2 regions of the Nocardioides marmotae genome follow, and region 2 is predicted to be linked to the other one. Evidence: predicted binding sites of a transcription regulator. Region 2 holds the regulator's gene; the other holds the start of a gene.

Region 1 (7,570 bases), 1.5 Mb from region 2:
CCGAGGTAGGCCATCGAGGCGAGCTGGAGGTTGCGGAAGTCGCTCGAGCTCTCCAGGACGACGACCACGACTACGAGACCGACCAGGGCGAGCAGCAGGTGCCGGCCGAGCAGGGAGCCGGCCCACCAGGTGCGCAGCGCGGTCATCTCAGACCCTCCTCGCGGCGGTCTGCGCGAACAGCCCGCCCGGTCGCAGGGTCAGGACCAGCATGAGGATCACCAGGGCGGCCAGCGCGACCAGCTGCGAGCCGACGTACCCGCTGACGAAGGAGAGCGCGAGCCCCAGCAGCAGCCCGCCGACGACCGCGCCGATCGGGCTGTCCAGGCCACCGAGGACGGCGGCGACGAAGCCGTAGACCACGACGGAGTCCATGTAGCCGGGGTGGACCAGGCTGCCGCCGGCGATGAGCAGGCCGGCCAGCGACCCGACGAGCGAGGCGAGGGCCCAGCCGAGGGTGAGCATCCGCCCGACGCGGACGCCGAGCAGCCGGGCGACCTCGGGGTTGTACGCCGAGGCGCGCATCCGCAGCCCCAGGTCGGTGTAGCGGAACAGCGCCAGCAGCAGGCCCATCGTCACCAGCACCGCGAGGATGGTGAAGACGCCGAAGCCGGTGAGCGCGATCGTGGTGCCGCCCACCTCGATCCCGCGGACCCCGAAGGGCGCGGGGAAGCTGCGGTAGCGGTTGCCGAAGACGACCGCGGCCAGCGCGTGGAGCACGATGAACAGGCCGAGGGTGAGGATGACCGCGTTGATCTCCGGCCCGCCCTCGACCCGGCGCACGATCAGCCGCTCGACGACGGCGCCGAGCAGCAGGCCGCTGGCCAGGGCCGCGGCGAAGGCCAGCCAGTAGGAGTGGCCGGCGTCGACGACGACCAGCGCGACGAAGGTGGTCACCATCGCCATCGGGGCCTGGGCGAAGTTCACGATCCGCGTCGAGCGCCAGATGAGGACCAGGGCGAGCGCGAACGCGGCGTAGACCATGCCGAGCGTCAGGCCGCCGAGGGCGGTGTTGAGGAGCTGCTGCACTGGGTCTCCCGCTCAGAATCCGAGGTAGGCGTGGCGGAGCTGGTCGTCGGCGGCGAGCACCTCGGCGGCGTCGTCGGCGACGACCCGGCCGAGGTTGAGCACGACGCCGCGGTGGGCGATGGAGAGCGCGCTGCGGGCGTTCTGCTCCACCAGCAGGACGCTGAGCGACTCCGACTCCACCAGGCCGCGCAGCAGCTCGAAGATCTGCGCGACGATGCGCGGTGCGAGCCCCAGCGAGGGCTCGTCGAGCAGCAGCATCGTGGGCCGCGCCATCAGCGCGCGGGCGATCACGAGCATCTGCCGCTCGCCGCCGGAGAGGACGTGGGCCACGGCGGCCCGCCGGTCGGCGAGCACCGGGAAGAGCGTGTAGACCCGGTCGAGGTCGGCCGCGTCGACGCTGCCGGCGCGGCCCAGCCCGCCGAGGCGGAGGTTCTCCTCGACGGTCAGCTCGGTGATCACCCCGCGGCCCTCCGGCACGTGCGCGAGCCCGAGGGCCGGCATCCGCTCGGCGGCGACCCGGTCCAGCGGCTTCCCGTCGAGCTCCACGCTGCCGCGGTCGGCGCGGTGCAGGCCGGAGACGGTGCGCAGCAGGGTGGTCTTGCCGGCGCCGTTGGCGCCCAGGACGGCGGTGACCCGGCCGCGGTCGGCGGTGAAGGAGACCCCCTCGAGCGCGCGGACCGGCCCGTAGCCGGCGCAGAGGTCGGTGACGGTGAGCATCAGTCGACCTCCTCGCCGAGGTACGCCGCCAGGACGGCCGGGTCGTTGCGGACCAGGTCGGGCGGGCCGTGCGCGATGCGCCGGCCGAAGTCGAGGACGGTGATCTCGTCGCAGACCCGCATGACCAGGTCCATGTGGTGCTCGACGAGCATCACCGAGATCGCCCGCTCGGCGGCCAGCCCGCGCACCAGGTCGCCCAGCTCGTCCATGTCGGCCGCGCCGAGCCCGCTGGCCGGCTCGTCGAGCAGCAGCAGGTCGGGCTCGGCCGCGAGCGCGCGGGCCAGCGCGACCCGCTTGCGGACCGGGTAGGGGAGGCTGCCGGGATAGCGGGCGGCGTACGCCCCGATCCCGAGGCGGTCCAGGACCTCCATCGCCCGCTCCCGCAGCGCCCGCTCCTCGCGGGCCGCGCCGGGCAGGCCGAGCAGCGAGCCGAGGAAGCCGGTCCGGGCGTGCCGGTCGGCGCCGACGACGACGTTCTCGAGGACCGTGACCCGGTCGAAGAGGCCCAGGCCCTGGAGCGTGCGGGCCATGCCGAGGCCGGCGAGGTCGTGGGGGTGGAGCCGCTCGAGCCGGTCGCCCGCGCGGCTGATGGTGCCCGCGTCGGGGACGACGAAGCCGCACGCGACGTTGAACAGGGTGGTCTTGCCGGCCCCGTTGGGCCCGATGACGCCGTGGACGGTCCCCGGGACGACCGCGAGGTCGACCTCGGAGAGGGCGGTGATGCCGCCGAAGGTCACCGTGATCCCGCTCAGCTCCAGCGCCGTGGGCGGCGGGACGGCGGGTTTGGTGGCCGGTGGTGCGGCGCTCGTGGACGACGGCAAGCGGACCTCCCGGCGCGGGCCGCCCGGGGCGGCTCCCCGGACTGTGACCTGCACCACCTTGGTGGCGGCGCACAGGATGCGCACTGGGCGCGGAGCACAGATTCGCTTGGACGGATCGCCCCGAACCCCCCAGGGGGGTGGTGCGGTTTGTGCACGGAGTGCGAACGTGCCTCCATGCGCCCCGCCCAGTCAGCAGCCGCGGCGCCGGCCGGGACGAGCGCCGGCGCGGCGCCGGCGCGGGCCTGGGCGCTCCTGCTCGACCAGGCCGACACGATCGCCGACAGCATCACGCTCGCGCTCTTCGAGCGGGACGCGTCGCTCTACGAGCGGATGGGGCCCGAGCTGCGGGTCGACGTCCGGGAGAGCACCCGGGTGCACATCCGCCGCGGGCTCGAGGTGCTCTCGGGACGGCGGACCCAGGGGAGCCCCACCGCCATCGACATCTGGCGCGAGACCGGCCGGCGCCGGGCCCGGCAGGGGGTGCCGCTGGAGCTGGTGCTCAACGCCTACATGCTCGGCGCGCGGGTGCTGTGGGAGGCGCTCATCGCCCGCTCGGCGACCGCGCCGGACGGCGTCGTCGACGACCAGGTGCTGCTCGCCGCCGGCGGCACGGTGTGGTCCAACCTTGACGTGCAGAACGCGGTGCTGATCGAGGCCTACCGCCGGGAGGCCGCGCGGCTCCAGCGCCACGACCTCCAGCGCCAGCAGTCCTTCCTCGACGCCCTCCTCGAGGGCCGCGGCGCCGACCCCGACTTCGCTGACGAGGCCCGCACGGTGCTCGACGTCGGCCCCGACGACACCGTCGCCTGCGTGGTCGCGCTCTACGACGACCCGCCCGACTCGCTCGGCCCGGCCGAGGACCGGCTCGACAAGCTCGGCGTCGTGTCGCGGTGGCACGTGCGCTCCGGGATCTACTTCGGCCTGCTGGCCGGGCCGCTGCCCGACGAGCCGGGGATCGCCGAGCTGTTCGCGCCGTACGCCGCCGGCCGGATGGGCGTGGCCACCGCGCCCGACGGCATCGCCGGCTTCGCCACCGCCTTCCAGCTCGCGACCCGCGCCGCCGAGACGCTCCCGCGCGCCGGCCGCGGCGTCGTCCCGGTCAGCGAACGGCTGCCCGAGGTGCTCCTCGCCGGCAGCCCCCAGGTCGCGCCCCTGCTCCTCGCCCGCACGCTCGGGCCGATCCTCGCGCTTCCCGAGGCCCAGTCCCGCACGCTCCTCGACACCCTCGCTGCGCTGCTGCGGCACGGCGGGTCCCCCACGCACGCCGCCGAGGACCTCTACTGCCACCGCAACACCGTCATCTACCGGCTCAAGCAGATCGAGCAGCTCACCGGCCGCTCGCTCGCCGACCCTCGCGACAAGCTCCTGCTCGATCTGGCGTTGATGGCTTGTGGGTCGGCCTGAGGCCTTGCTCGTCGGCTTTCGGGCCCGCTCTGCTGGTCGCGCAGGAGGCGCCCCGTGAGGCGATCTTCGGCCTGCGGGCCCGCTGCTGGTCGAGCAGGAGGCGCCCTCGGCGCCGACGTGTCGAGGCCCCTGGCGGCCGACCTTCGGCCTGCGGGCTGTGGGTGGTCGCGGTTTTGGCAGCTATGGACCAGGTACGTCGTGGGTCGCGGTCTGCTGCCGGGTCTCTGGCCGCCGCCTCGCGCTGGCGCGTCCGACCCCGTTCTGAAGATGTGCGAACAGACCTCTTCCATTCGAGCACGTGTTCGACTAGAATGAGGCATGGCCTTGATCGCGACGCTCGAGCACCCGCTGGACACTCCAGCCGATGTGCTCGCGTCCGCGCGGGCCGAGCAGAAGGCGGTGAACGCTGCGGAGGCTCGTCTCCTTGAGGCGGCGGTCCAGTGGTGCGTGTTGCACCCGGCCGAGTCGCTGGACGACGCCGCGACCTGGTCGGTGTTCCGCGGGTTCGGCGACAAGCCGGTCTGCCTCGCGGGTGAGGGTGCGCCGTTCGTGACCGAGTTCGCCGTCGTGGAGTTCGCGGCCGGGCTCGGCAAGTCCGAGGACGCCGGCCGCGCCTACCTTGCCGAAGCCCTCGAGCTTCGCTACCGGCTCCCCAAGCTCTGGGCCAAGGTCACCTCCCTGGACCTGCCCGCGTGGAAGGCACGATCGCTGGCGCGGCGGACGCTTCACCTGCCGAAGAAGGGTGCAGCCTTCGTCGACACCCACCTCGCACCCGTCGCCTCGACCATCGGGCCCGCAGCACTGGAGCGGTTGCTGGAGGAGGCGCTGGTCCGGTTCGACCCCGACGAAGCCCAACGGGTCGCGACCGAGCGTGCCGAGGCCCGGCACGTGACGGTCCAGTCCCGCCAGGTGTCCTTCGGCGGCCACGTGGACGTGTGGGCGACCCTCGACCTGGCGGATGCGCTGGATCTCGACGACGCGCTGGCGAAGGGCGCGGCTCGGTTGGAGCGGCTGGGCTGCACCGACACCCTCGACGCCCGCCGGTCCGTGGCCCTGGGTGACATGGCCCGCCGCCAGATGCAGCTCGAGTTCGACACCGACCCCAAGCCCCTCGTGGTCCACGTCCACCAGAGCCCCGACGGGACCCTCGACGACATCACCCGCGTGGAGAACGTCCGCGGGTTCGTGCTCACCACCCAGCTCGCCGACTGGTGCACCCGAGCTGCACGAGGACAGGCCTCGATCACCGTGAAGCCGGTCATCGACCTGGCCGAGCGGATCCACGTCGAGGCCTACGAGGTCCCCGACCGACTCAGTCAGCAGACGAGGCTGCGTGACCTGCACTGCGTGTTCCCTTGGTGCACCCGCCCCGCCCACGCGACCAGCAGGGTCGACGACGACCACGTCGTCCCCCATGCCCGCGGCGGACCGACGGCGACCGAGAACATCGCCCCGCTCTGCAGGCGCCACCACCGCGCCAAGACCCACGCCGGCTGGGACCAACAGACACCAGCGCCAGGCACGTACCTCTGGCGCGGACCCACCGGCCTCACCTACCGCGTCGACCACCACGGCACCCACGACCTCGGACCCGAACCACCCCCGCCCGAATCACCGGCTGCCGAGCCGTCCCCGACGTAGCCCCACCGCCCACGACCCCGCCGGAGCGCCCAGCCGGCGGGGCACAGGCACGTCGAGCCCGTTACCGGGCACGCGCGGGCCAAGCAGGACGGCCGGCCAGGCGCGGTCGTGTGCCTGAGCACGCGCCGCTCCGCGTCCTGAAGCACGCGACTGCCCCGCCTTCCCCGCTCCCGGCCGACTCGGGGAAGGCGGTGCCGTGGTGACCCGCGAACGCCGGCGGGGTCGTGTGCCTGAGCACGCGCCGACCCGCCTCCTGAGGCACACGACCGCCCCGCCGACTCGCGCCCAGCGGGGCGACGCGTCAGCCGACCACCGGGTCCGGGTCGCGAACCTGCTCAGAGTCCGGCTCGTGGTCCGGTCCGGGGTCAGGCTGACCGTCGTCGGTCGGCCGGCGCCGCTCGAGGGCGGCGAGGGCGAGGACGGCGGCGGTGGAGAGGGTGGCGACGACGAGGCGGGAACGCGGGACGCCGTGCGCGGTGAGCCAGCTGTGCAGCGCGACGTCGGCGCGCTCCCACCGCGGCATGGTGCGCCAGAGCAGCGCGCCGACGGCCACGCCGCCGGCCCAGCGGACGGCGGGCGGCGCGTGGAGGTCGGGGTCGTCGAGCTCGACGACGGTGGAGGCGACGGTGGTGGCCGCGACGCCGAGCCGGTACGCCGCCAGGCCGCGCCCCGAGAGGGCGGACGGGTCCGCGAGGCTGAGCAGCCCGGGCGCGACGGCGAGGGCGACGTCGCGGGTCGTGAGCAGGCCCGCCACCTCAGCGGCCCGCCTCGTCGTGGAGGACCGTCCGGAAGAGCGCGCACGTCTCCTCGATGGCCGCCTGCGCGGCCGCGGAGTGGCGACCCATGTCGACGAAGCCGTGGATCATCCCGGGGAAGACCCGGTGCTCGACCCGGACGCCGGCCTCGGCCAGTGCGCGGGCGTAGGCGTTGCCGTCGTCGCGCAGCGGGTCGAGCTCGGCGGTGACGACGACGGCGGGGGCGAGCCCGTCGAGGCGCCCGTGCAGCGGCGAGAGCCGCGGGTCGCCCAGGGCGGAGGGGTCGCCGACGTACTGCGCGCCGAACCACGCCATGGTCTGGGTGTCGAGGAAGAACCCCTCGGCGTTCTCGGTGTGCGAGGGGTAGGACCCGCCCATGTCGGTGACCGGGTAGACCAGCAGCTGCCCGGCAAGCGGGCGGCCCTCGTCGCGGAAGGCCTGGGCGACGACGGCGGAGAGGTTGCCGCCGGCGGAGTCGCCGGCGACCCCCATCCGGTCGCTGCCGCCGAGGTCGGCGAGGGAGTCCGCGACCCAGTGGGCCGCCGCGAGCGCGTCATCGGGGGCGGCCGGGAACGGGTGCTCGGGGGCGAGCCGGTAGTCGACCGAGACGACGACGGCCTCACACAGGGTGGCGATGGTCCGGCAGGTCAGGTCGTGGGTGTCGAGGTCGCCGATGACGAAGCCGCCGCCGTGGAAGAACGCGACGGTCGGCAGCGGGGCCGAGCCGGCCGAGCCGGCCGACGGCCGGTAGATCCGGGCGGCCAGCGGCCCCGCGGCGCCGGGGACGGTGACGTCCTCGACGGCGGCGACCTCAGGGACGAACGCCGGGTCGCGCAGGTCGACGGTGAGCACCCGGAAGCCGCGCCGGGCGTCCTCGGGGCTCTGCTGCCACATCGGCGGGTGGCCGGAGCCGGCCATGAGCTGGAGCAGTCCGTCGATCTGTGGGTCGATCGCCACGAAGGGCCTCCTGGAAGGGGTGCGGGTGGTGGGTCAGACGAAGGCGCTGATGCCGGTCTCGGCGCGCCCGATGAGCAGCTTCTGCACCTGGCTGGTGCCCTCGTAGAGCGTCATGACGCGGGCGTCGCGGAGGTACTTCTGGGCTGGGTACTCATCGACGTACCCGGACCCGCCGTGCACCTGGATCGCGTTGTTCGCGGCGCGGACCGCGGCCTCGGAGGCGAACAGCTTGGCCTTGGCGGCGGGCAT
Region 2 (7,570 bases):
CCCAAGGGGGAGGACAAGAGCGACAAGTCCGCCGACCCCGGCCTGACCCAGGCCAAGGGGTCGGTCCAGGAGGTCTTCGCCACCGCCGAGCGGATGGCCGCCGACCTCGACTCCGACGTGCTGTGGCTGACCGAGGGCACCGAGCGGATGCCGCCGCGGCTGTGCGTGGCGCCGCTGCAGGTGTGGGGGCCGATGCGCGACAAGCTGCTGCGCGAGAAGAGCGTGGTCTTCACCAGCGCCACCCTCATGCTCGGCGGCGACTTCGGCTCGGTCGCCACCAGCGTCGGCCTCAAGCCCTCCGAGCGGGTCGTGGAGGAGACCGCCGACGCCCAGCGCACCGACACCGTGCTGCCCTGGCGCGGCATCGACGTGGGCTCGCCGTTCGACTACGGCCAGCAGGGGATCCTGTACGTCGCCCGGCACCTGCCGCCGCCGGGCCGCGACGGCCTGGTGGCCGCCCAGCTCGACGAGATCGTCGAGCTCATCGACGCCGCCGACGGGCGGGCGCTCGGGCTGTTCTCCTCGCGCCGCGCCGCGGAGACCGCCGCCGAGGCGGTCCGCGAGCGGCTGCCGCACCTGACCACCCTCGCGCAGGGTGACGCCCAGCTGCCCGAGCTGGCCAAGCAGTTCGTCGAGGACCCGCACACCGTGCTGTTCGGGACCCTCTCGCTGTGGCAGGGGCTCGACGTCCCCGGCGACACCTGCCAGCTGGTGCTCATCGACCGGATCCCGTTCCCGCGGCCCGACGACCCGCTGATGTCGGCGCGGCAGAAGGCCGCCGACCAGGCCGGTGGCAACGGCTTCATGCAGATCGCGGCCACCCACGCCGCCCTGCTGATGGCCCAGGGCGCCGGCCGGCTGATCCGCACCACCACCGACCGCGGCGTGGTCGCCGTCCTCGACCCGCGGCTGGCGACCGCCCGCTACGGCGGCTTCCTCAAGGCCAGCCTGCCGCCGATGTGGACCACCACCGACCCCTCGATCGTCCGCAAGGCGCTCGCCCGGCTCTCCGCCTCCGCCAAGGACTGAGCCCCCTCGGGTCCGCCGCCTCAGATCCGCGAGCGGCCGTCCCACCCTCCCCGCGGCGCGCCGCGGAGTCCGAAGAACTCCGCGATCGTCGGCGCGACGTCGACGGTGGCCGCGAGCGAGGAGGAGACGGCCTTGGCCGCGGCCGGGTGCCCGCCGCCGACGAAGAACGGGATCGGGCGCGTGGCCGGGTGGCCGTGGTTGCCGGGGATCGGGTTGGACACGACCATCGGGTCGCTGAACCGCCACCCCGCGCGGCAGTAGGCGACGACGTCGCCGGCGTCCGGGCCCAGGCGCAGCCAGGAGCTGCGGGCCCGGTCGTGCGCGGAGAGCACGCCGGCGGTCCCGCGGGCCACCTCGAGCATCCGCGCCACCCCGCGGTCGCGCTGCTTGGCCGGGCCGGTCCAGTAGAGGAGGTCGGCCCCGCCGTTCTGGGCGACCGCGACGTTGCCGGCCAGCAGCGGGTCCGCGGCCAGCGGCGAGGTCAGGGAGACCACGCGGTCGGGCCGCGACCAGTCCATCGAGTGGTCGGCGAGGACCACGACGATCGAGCGCTTCCACCGGCCGGTCGACCTCAGCATCTCCACGAACCGGCCGACCTGCAGGTCGGTCGAGGCCAGCGCCGCGCGGCGCAGCGCCTGCAGGCTGCCGCCGGTGAGGTCGCTGTGCCCGACCCGGTCGACGTCGCCGAGGTTGACGAAGACCAGGTGCGGGTCGAGCTCCTCGACCATCCCGAGCGCGGCCTCCATGGTGAACACGTCGGGCGCGTGGTCGGTCACCGGCAGCAGCGGGAACGGTTCCCACCGGTGCGTGGCCCGCTCGCCGAAGACGCCGTAGAGGTAGTCCTTGCTCAGTACCGTCCCGGTCCGGAAACCCCGCCGGCCGAGCCGCTCGATGACGGTCGTGGTGCGGATGTCGCGCGGCCGGTCCATCGTGCGGGTCTCGCCGAGACCGCGGTCGTAGATCTCGTTGGCAGGCACGCCGCCGCGGTCGGGCCGGACGCCGGTCATCATCATCACGTGGTTCGGCAGGGTCTCCATGACCGGCAGCGAGTGCGCCCGCGGGAAGTGCCGGCCGTCGGCCCGCAGCGCCGCGAGGTTCGGCATCAGGCCGCTGTCGATCTCGTCGGGCCGGCACCCGTCGACCACCAGCACGTAGGCGCGGCGGCGGTCACGGTTCCCGGCGGCGTACGCGGGGGAGCCGGCTCCGAGCGCGGTGGAGAAGGTGAGCGCGAGGCCACCGGCGCCCGCGACCTTGAGGACCGTACGCCGCTCGGTCGCGGCGGGCGGACGGGCGGCGGCGCCGGTGGTGGCGCCGGCCTGTTGCTGCGGGGCGCACATCAGCGCACCGGCCTATCGACGGCGACGACCGTGTTGGTGCCGGCGCGGGTGGCGAAGGAGCGCGACCAGGTGGCGGTGGTGCGGCGGTCGAGGCGCGAGCCGATGACGTACCAGTCCATCTGCACGCGCGCGGGGGTCACGTCGAGCACGCAGTAGCCGTGGGAGTCGAAGTCGAGGTACTTGATGTGCGGGTTGGCGGTGCGGATGACCTGCTCCACGGCCCGGCTCGCCGTCCGGGGCGGCACCCCGAGGATGTCCTTGAGGTTGTCGGAGGTGACCGAGGAGCAGACGAACTCCACGCCGGCGGTCTCGCCGGCGAGCGGGTAGAGCCCGCGGTCGAAGGGGAGGTCGGATGCCCAGCCGGAGTGGATGTCGCCGGTGAGGAAGACGGTGTCCCTGATCCCGCGGTCGCGGATGTGGGCGAACAGCTCGCGGCGGTCGTCGGTGTAGCCGTCCCACTGGTCGACGTTGTAGGGCAGGCCGTCCTGGGGGAGCAGCCCGGTCACGTCGTTGACCGGCGTGAGGAGGTCCGCCGGCAGTGCCGCGAAGGTGACCGGCGCGATCATCACGGGGTTGCCGACGAGCTTCCACTGGGCGGCGTCGCGGGCCAGGGAGTCCTTGAGCCAGCGCATCTGCTGCCGGCCGGTGATGGTCCGGTCCGGCTCGCTGACCGCCGGGTCGAGGACGGGGAGGGCGACCTGCTCGCTGCGGTGGGTGCGCAGGTCGAGCATGCTGAGCTCGGCGAGCGTGCCGAACCGGAGGCGGCGGTAGAGGCGGGTCCCGTCGCCGAGGCGCGCGGTGCCGTCGAGGCGGACCGGCATCCACTCGTCGTAGGCGCGCAGCGCGCGGGCGCGGCGCCGTCGCCAGCCGCCCTCGCCGCCCGGCCCGGAGCCGGGCGTGTGGTTCTCCGCGCCCTCCAGCCAGGCGTCGTTCGCGGTCTCGTGGTCGTCCCAGACGGTGATGAACGGGGCCTTCGCGTGGAGGTCCTGGAGGTCGGGGTCGGTCTTGTACTGCGCGTGCCGCTGCCGGTAGTCGTCGAGGGAGACGATCTCCCCGGCCGGCTCGTGGCGGCGCACGATCACCTCGCCGGCGCCGTAGCGGCCCGCCTCGTACTCGTAGAGGTAGTCGCCCAGGTGCAGCACCGCGTGCAGGTCGTCGCGGCGGGCCAGGTGGCGGTAGGCGGCGAAGTAGCCGGCCTGGTAGTTGGCGCAGGAGACGACCCCGAAGCGCAGGTTGCGCGGGCTCGCGCCGGGGGCCGGCGCCGTGCGGGTGCGGCCGACGCGGCTGCGCTGGCCGGCCGCGGTGAAGCGGTAGTGGTACCAGGTCGCGGGGCGCAGGCCGGTGACGTCGAGCTTGACGGTGTGGTCGCGGCCGGCGCTGGTGACGAACGTGCCGCGGCGCACGACGTCGCGGAAGGAGCGGTCGGTGGCGACCTCCCACCCGACCTCGGTGCGCGGCCCGCGGCCCGACCCGGCAGTGGCCGCCCGGGTGGGGGTGACGCGGGTCCAGATCACCACCGCACCCGGCAGGGGGTCGCCCGAGGCGATGCCGTGCTGGAAGACGCGGTGGCGGCGGGAGGTCGAGGCGGGGCTGGTGGCGGGGCCATCGGCGGCGGCGGGGGCGAGCGTCGCGACGCCGAGGCCCACGGCCCCGGTGGCGACGACGGTGCGGCGGCCGACGGAGCCCGCGGGGCTCGGCCGGTCGGGCTGGGTCGTGGTCACGCTTGCCCCAACGACGCGGCCGCCCGGACGTGATGCCTCCAGCGGCCCGGACGCCGCCTGTTCAGACCGGGTACGCCGCCCGGTCACCGGGGAGGGGTGGGCCTCAGCCGACCGAGGTCGAGCTGTGCTGCCTCGACTCCGACACGACCACTTCCGGGTCGTTCGCCTCGTCGGCGGGCGCCCGCCGGTCCAGCCGGCGCCCGAGCCGAGCGGCGACGAGGAAGCCCAGGCCGATCACCAGCCATCCGGCGATCGCGTCGAGGACCCAGTGGTTGCCGGTGCCCACGATGACCACGGCGGTGATCAGCGCGTAGGTCCAGCCGAGCGCGCGCACCCAGGAAGTGCGCGCGTTCATCTGCACGATGATCGCAACCCACAGGGCCCAGCCGGCGTGCAGCGAGGGGAACGCGGCGAGCTGGTTGGTCAGCCCGCCGAGCCCCTTCGGCGCCGAGGCGTCCGAGCCCCACCAGCCGTCGGCGGCGTGGAGGGAGAGCACGTCGACGTACCCCTCGACGAAGCGCGGCGGCGCGGTCGGCAGCAGCAGGTAGAGCGCCAGGCCGATCAGGGTCGCGGCGACGAGCGCCCGGCGGGCGGGCACGTAGTGACGGGCGCCGAGGCGGTAGAGCCAGAGCAGGGCCACGGCGGTCACGACGTAGTGGGCGGTGGCGTACCAGTAGCTGGAGAGGAGCCCGAGGATCTTGGTCTCGACGAAGACCTGGTTGAGGGAGGCCTCGAAGTGCAGCCCCACCAGGCTCTCGACGTGCAGCAGCTCTTGGGCGCGCACGAGCGCCGGCGCCAGCGAGTCGTCGGCGAAGAGCCGCGAGCCGCTGTAGAGCACGTAGAGGGTCAGGACCAGGGCCAGCTCGACGACCCCACGCCGCAGGCGTGGGTACCTCGTGGGGCTGGCGACGTCGCTCACAGGTCCAAGATTGCCGTATGCCGGCGGTGATGAGCATCCGGCTTACCCCTGATTCGCCCCCGGATCGACCCGGGGACGCCGTCGGAGCCTGTCTCTCGGGCCTCTCGGCCACCGGTGTGCACTCGCGGCCGGACCGACGTCACATCCGGCGCAGGACCGCGGTGACCTTGCCGAGGATGGTCGCGTGCGTGCCGTCGATGGGCTCGTACGCCGCGTTGTGCGGCAGCAGCCACACCTTGCCGTCCTTGCGCTGGAAGGTCTTGACCGTCGCCTCGCCGTCGATCATCGCCGCGACGATCTCGCCGTTGTCGGCGGTCGGCTGCTGCCGGATGACGACGTAGTCGCCGTTGCAGATCGCCGCCTCGACCATCGAGTCGCCGGCGACCTCCAGCAGGAACAGCTGACCGTCGCCCACGAGCTGCTTGGGCAGCGGGAAGACGTCCTCCACGCGCTCCTCGGCCAGGATCGGGCCACCGGCCGCGATCCGGCCGACCATCGGGACGTACTGCGCCTCGGGCAGCATGTCGCCCACGCCCGTCTCGTCGACCGCCCCGTCATCGGCGCTCGCCATGGCCCGCCGCGCGGCCATCACCTCGGGCAGGAACACCTCGAGGGCGCGCGGGCGATGCGGGTCGCGCTTGAGGAAGCCCTTCTCCTCGAGCACCTTCAGCTGGTGGGCCACGCTCGAGGAGCTGGTCAGCCCGACCGCGTCCCCGATCTCGCGCATGCTCGGCGGGTAGCCACGGCCCTCGATGCTGTCGCGGATGTGGGCGAGGATCCGGGTCTGGCGCGGGGTCAGGCCGGTGACGTCGGGCGCGCCGTCGGGCATCTCGGTGACCTTGGAGCCGGGGTTCTTCGCCATGGGGAGGTGCCTTCCGGGGTAGCGCGGTGACGGGCGAGCGGTGGTGCGGGGCCTTGACAGCACCGTAGAGCCTTCCGCGCCCGTGTTCAAACACCTGTTCGAAGGTGTGTCGCGCGGGCGTCGGTCGGCTCGGTCGGCTCGGCGGGCGAGGAGGGTGGCGCGGGGCCGGCGCTGGTTGGATCGGGCCATGGAGAACACCAGCTGTGTCGTCACCGGGGCGGCCCGCGGCATCGGCCGCGGCATCGCCGAGCTCATGGTCGCCCGCGGTCACCGCGTCGTGGTCACCGACGTGGACGGGGAGGGGGCGGCCCGCACCGCCCGCGAGATCGGCGCGGCCGAGGGGGTGGCCCAGGACGTGCGCGACCCCGCCTCGCACGCCGAGGTCGCCCGGGTGGCGGCGGGCCACGGCGACGTCGTCGCCTGGTTCTCCAACGCCGGCGTCGGCGACGACGGGACGCTCGTGGACCTGACCGAGGAGCAGGTACGCCGCCTGGTCGAGGTCAACCTGCTCGGCGCGGTCTGGAGCACCCGCGCCGCGCTGGCGGCGTTCGGCCCCCGCGGCGGGGACCTCGTGCTCACCGCCTCGCTCTCGGGCCTCGGCCCCGTCCCGGGGCTCTCCCTGTACGCCGCGACGAAGGCCGCGGTCGTCTCGCTCGCATCCTCGGTCTCCCTCGAGGCGCCGCGCGGGGTCCGCGTGCACGCGCTGTGCCCCGACGGCGTGGACACCACGCTGGTCGCCGAGATGCGCCCCGACGGCCTGGCCAAGCGGCTGGTCAGCTCCGGTGGCCACCTGCTGTCGGTGGAGGAGACGGCCCAGGCGGCGGTCGACCTCGTCGGCTCGCGGCGCGTCGTGCGCACCCTGCCCGGGTGGCGCGGCGCCGCGATGCGGGTGGGCCAGCTCGCGCCGTCGCTCTCCGGCCCGGCGCTGGCGGTGTTCGCGGCCCAGGGGAGGCGCCGCCTGCGCTGAGAAGCGTTCGAACATTCGTTCGCACAGGTCCTTGATCTGTTCGAACAAGTGCTCTACGGTCGTACATACGTTCGATCGAACGTCTGCTCGATGACTGGCTCGCCGACCACTGTCGGTGGTCGCGGTTAGACATCGGTGCAGACCGAGATCGACACGACCCGAGGCTGACCGCCGCTTCCCCAGGAGGTCCCGCATGAGCACCATCACCGCCACCCGCGCCCCGTACGCCACCTCGTTCGACCGCCCCACCCGTGGGGCGACCGTGCGGCTGACCCGACGCGGCCGGCTCGTGGTCTTCCTGCTCGCGCTGGCCTTCGTGCTCGGCGTCGGCCTGTTCATCGCCGCCGGCTCGGTCGCGACCGACGAGGCCGGCACCCCCGAGCCCACCCGCGTCGTGATGGTCGGCACCGGCGAGACCCTGTGGGGGATCGCCGCCGACCTCGCCGAGGACGGCGACGTCCGCGGCATGATGAACCAGATCGAGCGGCTCAACGCCCTCGACACCGCCGCGCTCGACGCCGGCCAGCGCCTGGTCGTGCCCGCGGCCTGACCACTCGGCTGCTCGGTCGCCCGACCTGCGGGCGGCCACCACGCACGTCGCCGACCGCTTCGACCCCGGCCGGCGATCAGGGGAAGACAGGGGCGGGGCCGTTCGCGGCCCCGCCCCTGCGGCGTGTCCGGCCCTGGCCGACCGGGACGACGGGGCCGGCCCAGGCTCGGAGGCGCCGCCGGGCG

The links. The regulator LexA, encoded in region 2, represses DNA repair genes until DNA is damaged. The targets are predictions, from matches to a motif close to TCGAACANNTGTTCGA.
Region 1: HPC71_RS17305 (HNH endonuclease signature motif containing protein) is a predicted target of LexA. The motif match lies at 4,259-4,274, and genes of this name have one in related genera.

The regions. Positions count from the first base shown of each region.
Region 1 covers NZ_CP053660.1:3,659,778-3,667,347, reverse strand. The annotation lists gene HPC71_RS17330 (branched-chain amino acid ABC transporter permease) at 1-146, opposite strand, end outside; gene HPC71_RS17325 (branched-chain amino acid ABC transporter permease) at 148-1,026, opposite strand; gene HPC71_RS17320 (ABC transporter ATP-binding protein) at 1,039-1,743, opposite strand; gene HPC71_RS17315 (ABC transporter ATP-binding protein) at 1,743-2,564, opposite strand; gene HPC71_RS17310 (PucR family transcriptional regulator) at 2,739-3,968, shown strand; gene HPC71_RS17305 (HNH endonuclease signature motif containing protein) at 4,287-5,609, shown strand; gene HPC71_RS17300 (hypothetical protein) at 5,911-6,363, opposite strand; gene HPC71_RS17295 (alpha/beta hydrolase) at 6,365-7,321, opposite strand; gene HPC71_RS17290 (acyl-CoA dehydrogenase family protein) at 7,355-7,570, opposite strand, start outside.
Region 2 covers NZ_CP053660.1:773,885-781,454, forward strand. The annotation lists gene HPC71_RS03685 (ATP-dependent DNA helicase) at 1-1,029, shown strand, start outside; gene HPC71_RS03690 (alkaline phosphatase family protein) at 1,050-2,366, opposite strand; gene HPC71_RS03695 (alkaline phosphatase D family protein) at 2,366-4,087, opposite strand; gene HPC71_RS03700 (phosphatase PAP2 family protein) at 4,191-5,006, opposite strand; gene lexA (transcriptional repressor LexA) at 5,146-5,868, opposite strand; gene HPC71_RS03710 (SDR family NAD(P)-dependent oxidoreductase) at 6,056-6,835, shown strand; gene HPC71_RS03715 (LysM peptidoglycan-binding domain-containing protein) at 7,029-7,385, shown strand.